One region of the Acidovorax sp. Q11 genome, then DNA from elsewhere that is predicted to be linked to it. Evidence: predicted binding sites of a transcription regulator. Region 1 holds the regulator's gene; the other holds the start of a gene.
What was found. The regulator FNR, encoded in region 1, switches genes on or off when oxygen is low (the NO sensors DNR and NnrR bind a similar motif). The targets are predictions, from matches to a motif close to TTGATNNNNATCAA.
Positions count from the first base shown of each region.

Region 1 (4,417 bases):
ACATCAATCAACCAGGCCTGCTCCATGGATTCATAGAGCAACTCGCCCTGGCACATCAGGGCCATGATGGCGGCGCGGCGCACGAGATCGTCACGCGTGAGCGCCAGACCCCGCACCACCGGCAAACGTCCCTGGTCGAGAAAGTCGTAATACTCGTCCAAGGTCTTTGAGTTCTGGCTGTAGGTCGCACCCACCCGGCCAATGGCCGACACGCCCAAGCCGATCAGGTCGCAGTCAGGCTGTGTGCTGTAGCCCTGGAAGTTGCGGTGCAAGCGCCCTTGGCGTTTGGCCACAGCCAAGGCATCCGAGGGCAACGCAAAGTGGTCCATGCCGACATAGACATAGCCCGCGTCCATGAACGCATCGAGCGAGCGCGACAGCATGGACAGCTTGCTCGACGCCGTTGGCAGCTCGGCCGAAACAATGCGGCGCTGGGGTTTGAAACGTTCTGGCAGGTGCGCGTAGGCATACAGCGCAATGCGCTCAGGCCGCAACTGCGCCACCTGCGCCAGAGTACGGTCGAACGATTCGGGGGTCTGGCGCGGCAGGCCATAGATCAGGTCCACATTCACCGAGTCAAAACCCAGCGAGCGTGCAGACTCCACCAGCGCAAACACCTGTTCGGCAGGCTGGACGCGGTGCACAGCCTTCTGCACCTCGGCATCAAAATCCTGCACACCAAAACTGAGCCGGTTGAAGCCCAGCTCAGCCAGCAACGCCAGCCTGTCGGCGTTCACGGTGCGGGGATCCACTTCAATAGAGTACTCACCGCCCGGCGCCAAGGTAAAGCTGCGCTTGAGCATGGCCATCAGTTCACGCAAGCCCGCATCCGACAGGAACGTGGGCGTGCCTCCACCCAGGTGCAGCTGGCTCACCACTTGGCCCACCCCGCAGTGCGCGGTGTGCAGGTCGATCTCGCGGCTCAGATAGCGCAGATAGACTTCTGCGCGGTCATGGTGCTTGGTGATGATCTTGTTGCAAGCGCAGTAGTAGCACAGCGATTCGCAGAACGGAATGTGCACATACAAGGACAGGGGCAAGGCCTTGGCCACCGAGCCTGTCCGGCGCTGCTCCAGTGCCAGGATGTAGTCCTCCTGCCCGAACGCTTCGACAAACCGGTCGGCTGTCGGATAAGAGGTATAGCGGGGCCCCGGCACGTCAAAACGGCGCAGGAGATCGGGCGAAACAGCGGTCATGGGGGAATATCCTTGCGTACACTCTGACTGTGCCGTACCCTCTGCACGATGTCCTTGACCTGCATCAAGTGAACGATCAGGCCGACGAGCGACAATTTGACAAATGTCAGTCGCTAAGGCGCCCACCCGAAGGCCTTCCCAGCTTTTCGTATCGGGCGCAATGTACTCGACACCCAACCCCTAGCTCACGTGCCTATGAACCCGCTCACCATCAAAGTCGCCTGCTCCAACTGCAACCTGCGCGAGCTGTGCATGCCCGTGGGCCTGAACGAAGAGCAACTGCAGCGCATCGATGAAGTCGTTGCCGTACGCCGCAAGGTCAAACGCGGCAGCACGCTGTTCCGCAACGGCGAATCCTTCACATCGCTCTACGCCATCCGCACCGGCTTCTTCAAGACCTGCGTGGCTACCGAAGATGGCCGCGACCAGGTCACCGGTTTTCAGATGGCTGGAGAGATCATTGGCCTCGATGGCATCGTGAACGACCACCACACCTGTGACGCGGTGGCCCTGGAAGACGCCGAGGTCTGCGTGATGCCCTTCGACCGCATCGAGGAACTCTCGCGCGAGGTCACGGCCCTGCAGCACCATGTGCACAAGATCATGAGCCGCGAGATCGTGCGCGAACACGGCGTGATGCTGCTGCTGGGCAGCATGCGCGCCGAAGAACGCCTGGCAGCCTTCCTGCTGAACCTGGTGCAACGCCTGCATGCCCGCGGCTTCTCGCAGTCCGAACTGGTGCTGCGCATGACGCGCGAAGAAATTGGCAGCTACCTGGGCCTGAAGCTCGAAACCGTGAGCCGCACCTTCTCCAAATTTGTGGAGGAAGGCATCGTGGAAGTCAAGCAGCGCCATGTCCGCATCCTGGACACGGATGCCCTCAAGCGCATCGTCAACAGCCAGCAAGCCTGCCACTGATCGGCAGCCATCCCGGCCTGCCTTCACCGGCCGACCAGAAGCGCCTCCCCTCAGTTCAAGAGCAGGATGATGTCTTGCGGCAGTCATCCGGCCGCTCTCCTTCAGGTACCGGGCAGCGGTTCAGCTCGAAGGGCGACATGGCCAGTAGCGTGGTCAATGCACTGCTTGCCATGGTGATGATCCAGAACGCAAAAAACGCCAGCGTATAAACGCCCTGCCGCGACAGCGCCAGGGGCTGCCCAAGCCAGTGCAGATCCTGGGGGTCCACCATGGCAAAAACCAGCATCTCCAGCACCCCTGCCATCAAGAAGGCGGGCCATGCAATCCACATCAGGCGTTGCGTCCACATATCGTTGTTCCTGTCTCCTGGGGGCTCAGTTACGGCAAGCTGGCATCACTGACGAGCCACATGCTTGCACGTTTCAACGCGGCTGGTCCTGCACGGGGGTGGCCGCATGGTTGCGGCCCTTCATGGCGGGTGCCAGGCTTTTCTCGGGGGCTTCCAGCGTCTTGTTGATCTCGATCCCCTTGCGGTAGTAGTCCTCTGCCACCACAGGATCGGGCCGGGACAGCGCCAGCCACAAGGTCACAAAACCCGCAACGATCACAATGGCCGGGCCGGCAATCACCAGCCAGACATGGCCGAATTTCCACCAGGGTGCTGACGCAACAGGGGCAATAGCTGGGCTTGAAGACATGGCGATTTACTCCTTCACAATCATCTCAATCAACACAAGGCCATGCGAGGCCTTGCACCAGGGTGCGGCTCAGCGCGGCACCAGGAACACAGATTTTTCTGTCACATGGGCGGCGGCGCCGACGGCCTGCACATCGAACTGGACGGCATGGGAGCCAGGGTTTGCCGAACCATACGGGATCTGCAAACGCACCGCCACCCAACGCGACTCCGCCGGGCCGATGTCCACCTCGGCATCGGAAGACACCTCCAGCCCCTCCAGCCCCCGTGCGCTGATGCGATAGCGCTGCTCGCCCTCCGTCGCATTCATGATCTGCAGGCGGTAGATGTTCTCCAGCTTGCCCCCTGCCACGATGCGCGAAAGCGCTGCACGGTCCCGCACCACATCGACCTTGAGCGGAGTCCGCACGACCAGGCTGGCCAGCATGGCCACGCACAGAGCCACCAGCACCGCGCTGTAAATCAGCACCCTTGGCCGCAGCACGCGCCGCAGCATCTGCGACTGGGTCCACCGCTGGGCCACGCCGTTCTGGGTGGAGTAGCGGATCAACCCCCGGGGGTACTGCATCTTGTCCATGACCGTGTTGCAGGCATCCACACACAGGCCGCAGCCGATGCATTCGTACTGCAGCCCCTTGCGAATGTCGATGCCCACGGGGCAGACCTGCACACACAGCGAGCAGTCAATGCAGTCGCCCAGCCCCTGCGCCTTGTAATCCAGGTTCTTCTTGCGCGGGCCGCGCTGCTCGCCCCGCTCGGGGTCGTAGGTCACGACCAGCGTGTCCTTGTCGAACATGGCGCTCTGGAAGCGTGCGTACGGGCACATGTACTTGCAGACCTGCTCGCGCATGTAGCCCGCGTTGCCATAGGTGGCAAAGCCGTAGAACAGCACCCAGAAAATCTGCCAGCTGCCCTGCAGCGCCAGCAACTCGCTGCCCAGCTCGCGGATGGGCACAAAGTAGCCCACGAAGGTGAATCCGGTCCACAAGGCCACCGCCACCCACACCAACTGCTTGAAGAACTTCTTGCGGATCTTCTCGAAGGTCCAGGGCCCGTTGTCCAGCCGCAGCCGCGCACTGCGATCGCCTTCGATCTTGTGCTCGATCCACATGAACATCTCGGTGTAGACCGTTTGCGGGCAGGCAAAGCCACACCACAACCGCCCGGCCACCGCCGTGAAGAGGAACAGCGACAACGCCGAAATGATCAACAGCCCGGTGAGGTAGATGAAGTCCTGCGGGTACAGCACCAACCCGAAGATGTAGAAGCGGCGCGCGTCCAGGTCGAACAGCACCATCTGGCGCTGTCCCCATTCAAACCAGGGCAGCCCATAAAACACGATCTGCGTGAGCAGCACCATGCCCCAGCGCCAGCGCGCAAACAGGCCACTGATGGAGCGCGGATAGATCTTTTTCTGCGCTTCGTACAGCGAGACGATCTCGCCCTGGGCAGACGGCTCGGACGCCACGGGTGCGATGGGAATGACCTTGCGAGCAGGCTCGCTGGGGGGCTTCATGGTGTCGATCTACTCACAGGGAGGTAAACAGCCTAACAACAAAGAAGCCAGGCAACCACCGCCAGATGCGGGCTGCCTGGCAGCACCAAT
Region 1 is NZ_JBUDZG010000004.1:70,457-74,873, reverse strand. Features, by position in the region: gene hemN (oxygen-independent coproporphyrinogen III oxidase) at 1-1,196, opposite strand, end outside; gene fnr (fumarate/nitrate reduction transcriptional regulator Fnr) at 1,392-2,114, shown strand; gene ACYZGB_RS05140 (hypothetical protein) at 2,170-2,463, opposite strand; gene ACYZGB_RS05135 (FixH family protein) at 2,537-2,812, opposite strand; gene ccoG (cytochrome c oxidase accessory protein CcoG) at 2,882-4,327, opposite strand; gene ccoP (cytochrome-c oxidase, cbb3-type subunit III) at 4,417-4,417, opposite strand, start outside.

Region 2 (4,417 bases), on a different contig from region 1:
AGCCGAGCAGACAGGCTGCAGCCTGCACCTGCAGGTCTACCCCACGCAGATCTACATGGCAGAAATTCCGTTTGATGTGGCCGTGCAATACGACGACGCCCCCTGGCCAGGCGTGCAGCCCACGCCGCTGATGCGCGAGGTCTGCGTGGCCGTGTGTGCGCCGCAGTCCCGCCACCGGCGCGCCATGGCGCGCGGCGATTTCCGCGCCGTGCCGCTGCTGCAGCTCAGCTCGCGCCTGGGCGCGTGGGACGACTGGTTTGCGCGCGCAGGCATCACCCGCGTGCCCGATCACCGGCTGGGCGGCCACCGCTTCGACCTGTTCTCGATGCTGGTGGAGGCCGTGCGCGCCGACTTGGGGCTAGGCCTGGTGCCGCAGTATTTTGTGCAGCGCGAGCTGGACGCGGGCGCGCTGGCCCTGGCCCACCCGCATGCCGACACGGGCACCCGGGGCTACAGCCTTTTCATGCCGCCCGCGCGTGAGCCCGACCCCATGGTGGCCGCCTTCACGCAGTGGCTGCAGGCCGAGGTGGCGGCTGCACGTGGAGGCACTACACCGCCGTAGCGCGGCGGCGCTGCAGCGCCAACCATAGCAGTGCCAGCCCGGTGAGGGTGATGGGCACCAGCGACCCGGCGTTGAGCAGCGTCCAGCCCTGCGTGGTGACCAGCACGCCGGATGAAAACGCACTCAGCGCCAGCGTGGCGTACACGCAGAAGTTGATGGCTGCCTGGGCGCGGTCTTTCTCTTCCGGGCGGTAGGCCGTCATCGCCAGCGTGGTGGAGCCTGTGAACAGGAAGTTCCAGCCCACGCCGAGGAAGAACAGCGCAATGCCGAAGTGGTGCAGCTCCAGGCCCATCAGCGCCACGGCCACGCAGGCGAAGTTGAGCAACACCCCCGTGCCCATGATGGGCAACACGCCGAAACGCTTGATGAGGTGGCCGGTGACAAAGCCGGGCGCGAACATGCCGATCACATGCCACTCCAGCACCAGCGCCGAGGCGTCGAAGTCAAAGCCACACACCTGCATGGCCAGCGGCGTGGCCGCCATCAGCAGGTTCATCACGCCATAGCCCAGCGCGGCGCCCACAATGGCCACGACGAAGGCAGGCTGGCGCATCAGTACAGAGAGGGGGCGGCCTGGCTCGCGCTGGCCCGCCGCGTTGAGCACCACGGGTTGCGCCTCGAAGCGGATGGCCGACATGCACAGCATGGACAGCAGTGCCACGCCGATCAGCGCGATGTAGGCGCCCGCAAACGGCACCGGGAACAGCGTGCGCGTGGCGCTGGCCAGGTTGGGGCCCGCCACGGCGCCCAGCAGGCCACCGGCCAGCACCAGCGATACGGCCTTTTCACGGTAGTCCGGCTTGGCCAGTTCGGCTGCGGCAAAGCGGTACAGACCGCCGTTGGCGCTGTAGTAGCCCGCCACCACCGTGGCGGTGCACAGCAGCCAGAAGCTGGCGCTGAACGCCGCCCAGGCACACAGGGCAGCCGATACCGCTGCCACGGCCAGCCCGATCTGGAACGACACCTTGCGCCCCCACCGCGCCTGGCTGTGCGCTACCAGCGGAGTGGACAGTGCCCCGCCCACCACATATCCCATCACCGGCAGCGTGGCCATCCAGCCAAAAGGGGCCAGCTGCAGGCCCACCAGCCCGTTGATGGCGATGAAGACGACGTTGTTGGTGAGAAACAGGCCTTGGCACAGGGCCAGCAGCCAGAGGTTGCGGTTCATGGGTTGAGGTGCGTCAGGGCTTTGAACTGGCTCTTGCTTGAAGTGGGTCAAGCCGGGGAGCGGACATGGGTCAATTCCGACCAAAAAACTCCGCCATTGTGCGCCCGCTTTGATCGGGATCAGCGGCTGCGCTGCCGGGCCACCGTACCGTGCGGGCCTGTTTGGACGATGGACCGCGATGGATTCCGTGACCGTATCTTCTTTTGCCGAAGCCCCTGCCCCGCAGGCAGCACACAGCGCGCCCGAGCTGGTCTGCCCCGCCGGCAGCCTGCCCGCCCTCAAGGCCGCTGTGGACCATGGCGCCAGCTGCGTGTACCTGGGCCTGCGCGATGCCACCAATGCGCGCAACTTTGCCGGGCTCAACTTCGACGCCGCCGCCATCGCGCAGGGCATTGCCTATGCCCACGCGCGCGGCGCCAAAGTGTTCATGGCGCTCAACACCTACCCGCAGGCCGGGCGCGAGGCCCCCTGGCTCAGCGCGCTGGACCAGGCGGTGGACCTGGGCGTGGACGCCGTGATCCTGGCCGACCCTGGCCTCATGCAGCACGCGGTGCAGCACCACCCCCGGCTGCGGCTGCACCTGTCGGTGCAGGGCTCGGCCACCAACCACGACGCCATCAACTTCTACCGCGCGCAGTTCGGCATCGTGCGGGCTGTGTTGCCGCGCGTGCTGTCGCTGCCGCAGGTGCGCCAGGTGATCGAACGCACCGAGGTCGAGATCGAGGTCTTCGGCTTTGGCAGCCTGTGTGTGATGGTGGAAGGGCGCTGCGCGCTGTCGTCGTACGCCACGGGCGAATCGCCCAACACCCACGGCGTGTGCTCGCCCCCGAAGGCCGTGCGCTGGCAGGAGACAGAGGGTGGCATGGAGTCGCGCCTGGGCGGTGTGCTGATCGACCGCTTTGCGCCCGGCGAAAAGGCGGGCTACCCCACGCTGTGCAAGGGCCGCTTTGACGTGGAGGACGACCAGGGCTACTACGCGCTGGAGGAACCCACCAGCCTGAACACGCTGGAGCTGCTGCCCCAGCTGGTGCAGATGGGCGTGCGCGCCGTCAAGATCGAAGGGCGCCAGCGCAGCCCCGCCTATGTGGCCCAGGTCACGCAGGTGTGGCGCGCCGCCATCGATGAATGCATGGCCCAGCCGCAGCGCTTTCGCCCCCGCACGCACTGGATGGCCCAGCTCGACCAGGTGGCTGAAGGCCAGCAGCACACGCTGGGGGCGTACCACCGCCCCTGGAAGTAGCAGGGCGGCGCGCAACACGACAACACCACGACGAGCAACGGAGACCACCATGATGAAGCTGGCCCTGGGCCCCCTGCAGTACTACTGGCCGCGCAGCCAGGTGTTTGACTTCTACGACACCCTGGCGGGCACGCCGCTCGATGTGGTGTACCTGGGCGAGACGGTGTGCTCGCGCCGCCACGAACTGCGCCTGGCCGACTGGCTGGCGCTGGGCGAGATGCTGCGCGCGGCGGGCAAGCAGGTGGTGCTGTCCACCCAGGTGCTGCTCGAATCCACGGCCGACGTGGGCACCATGCACAAGCTCGTGGCCAACGGCGCGGGGTTTGTGGTGGAGGCCAACGACATGGGCGCTGTGCACTGCCTGCACCAGGCCGGGCAGCCCTTTGTGGCTGGGCCACACCTGAACCTTTACCACCCGCGTGCCGTGGACTGGGTCGCACGCCTGGGCGCCACACGCTGGGTGATGCCGGTGGAGATGCCCCAGGCCGACCTGGCGCGCATCCAGGCCGCGCGGCCCGCCGGGCTGCAGACAGAGGTGTTTGCACATGGGCGCCTGCCGCTAGCCTACTCGGCCCGCTGCTTCACAGCGCGCCACGCCAACCGGCCCAAGGACGACTGCGGCTTTGTCTGCCAGAGCCACCCGGATGGCCTGCCGCTGCGCACGCGCGACGGCGAAGGTTTTCTGGTGCTCAACGGCATCCAGACGCAATCGGCCCGTGTGTACCAACTGCTGCACGCGCTGCCACAGATGGCCGCGCTGGGCGTGGACCTGGTGCGCCTGTCGCCCCAGGCCCGGCACATGCCCGAGGTGGTGGCGCTGTTCGACGCCGCCCGCCACGACGCGGCCAATGCCGCCCTGGCTGCACGCTGCGCCCAGCAGGCCGAACCCCTGCTGCCCGACGCGCCCTGCAACGGCTTCTGGGACGGCCGCCCCGGGCTGGAGCAGGGGCGTGTGGCGCCCCCGCCCGTGCGCCAGCAGCCCGCGTCCGACCAGGCCGCAGCGTAGGCCCAGCCATGTACCCCGGCGAACGTCTCAACAGCCTCACCCATCTGGTGGGCGCCGCCCTGGCCGCCACCGGCACCGCTGTGCTGGTGGTGCTGGCCACGCGCCTGGGCGACCCGTGGAAGATCGTGAGCTTCAGCATCTACGGCGCCATGCTGGTGCTGCTGTATGCGGCCTCCACCGCGTACCACAGCGTGCGTGCGCGTAAACCCAAGGCGGTGCTGCAAAAACTCGACCACTGCAGCATCTACCTGCTGATTGCAGGCAGCTACACGCCGTTTGCGCTGGTGTCGCTGCGCGGCGCGTGGGGCTGGTCGCTACTGGGCGTGGTGTGGGGGCTCGCAGCGCTGGGCGTGGTGCAGGAGATCTGGCTCGCGCGCGGCGCGCGCATCTTGTCGCTGGTGCTGTACGTGGCCATGGGCTGGCTCGCGCTGGTGGCTGTGG
Region 2 is NZ_JBUDZG010000001.1:347,612-352,028, reverse strand. Features, by position in the region: gene ACYZGB_RS01570 (LysR substrate-binding domain-containing protein) at 1-562, shown strand, start outside; gene ACYZGB_RS01565 (MFS transporter) at 549-1,730, opposite strand; gene ubiU (ubiquinone anaerobic biosynthesis protein UbiU) at 1,909-2,970, shown strand; gene ACYZGB_RS01555 (U32 family peptidase) at 3,023-3,976, shown strand; gene trhA (PAQR family membrane homeostasis protein TrhA) at 3,985-4,417, shown strand, end outside.
Region 2: the regulator FNR is predicted to act here: its motif matches at 1,768-1,781, upstream of ubiU (ubiquinone anaerobic biosynthesis protein UbiU).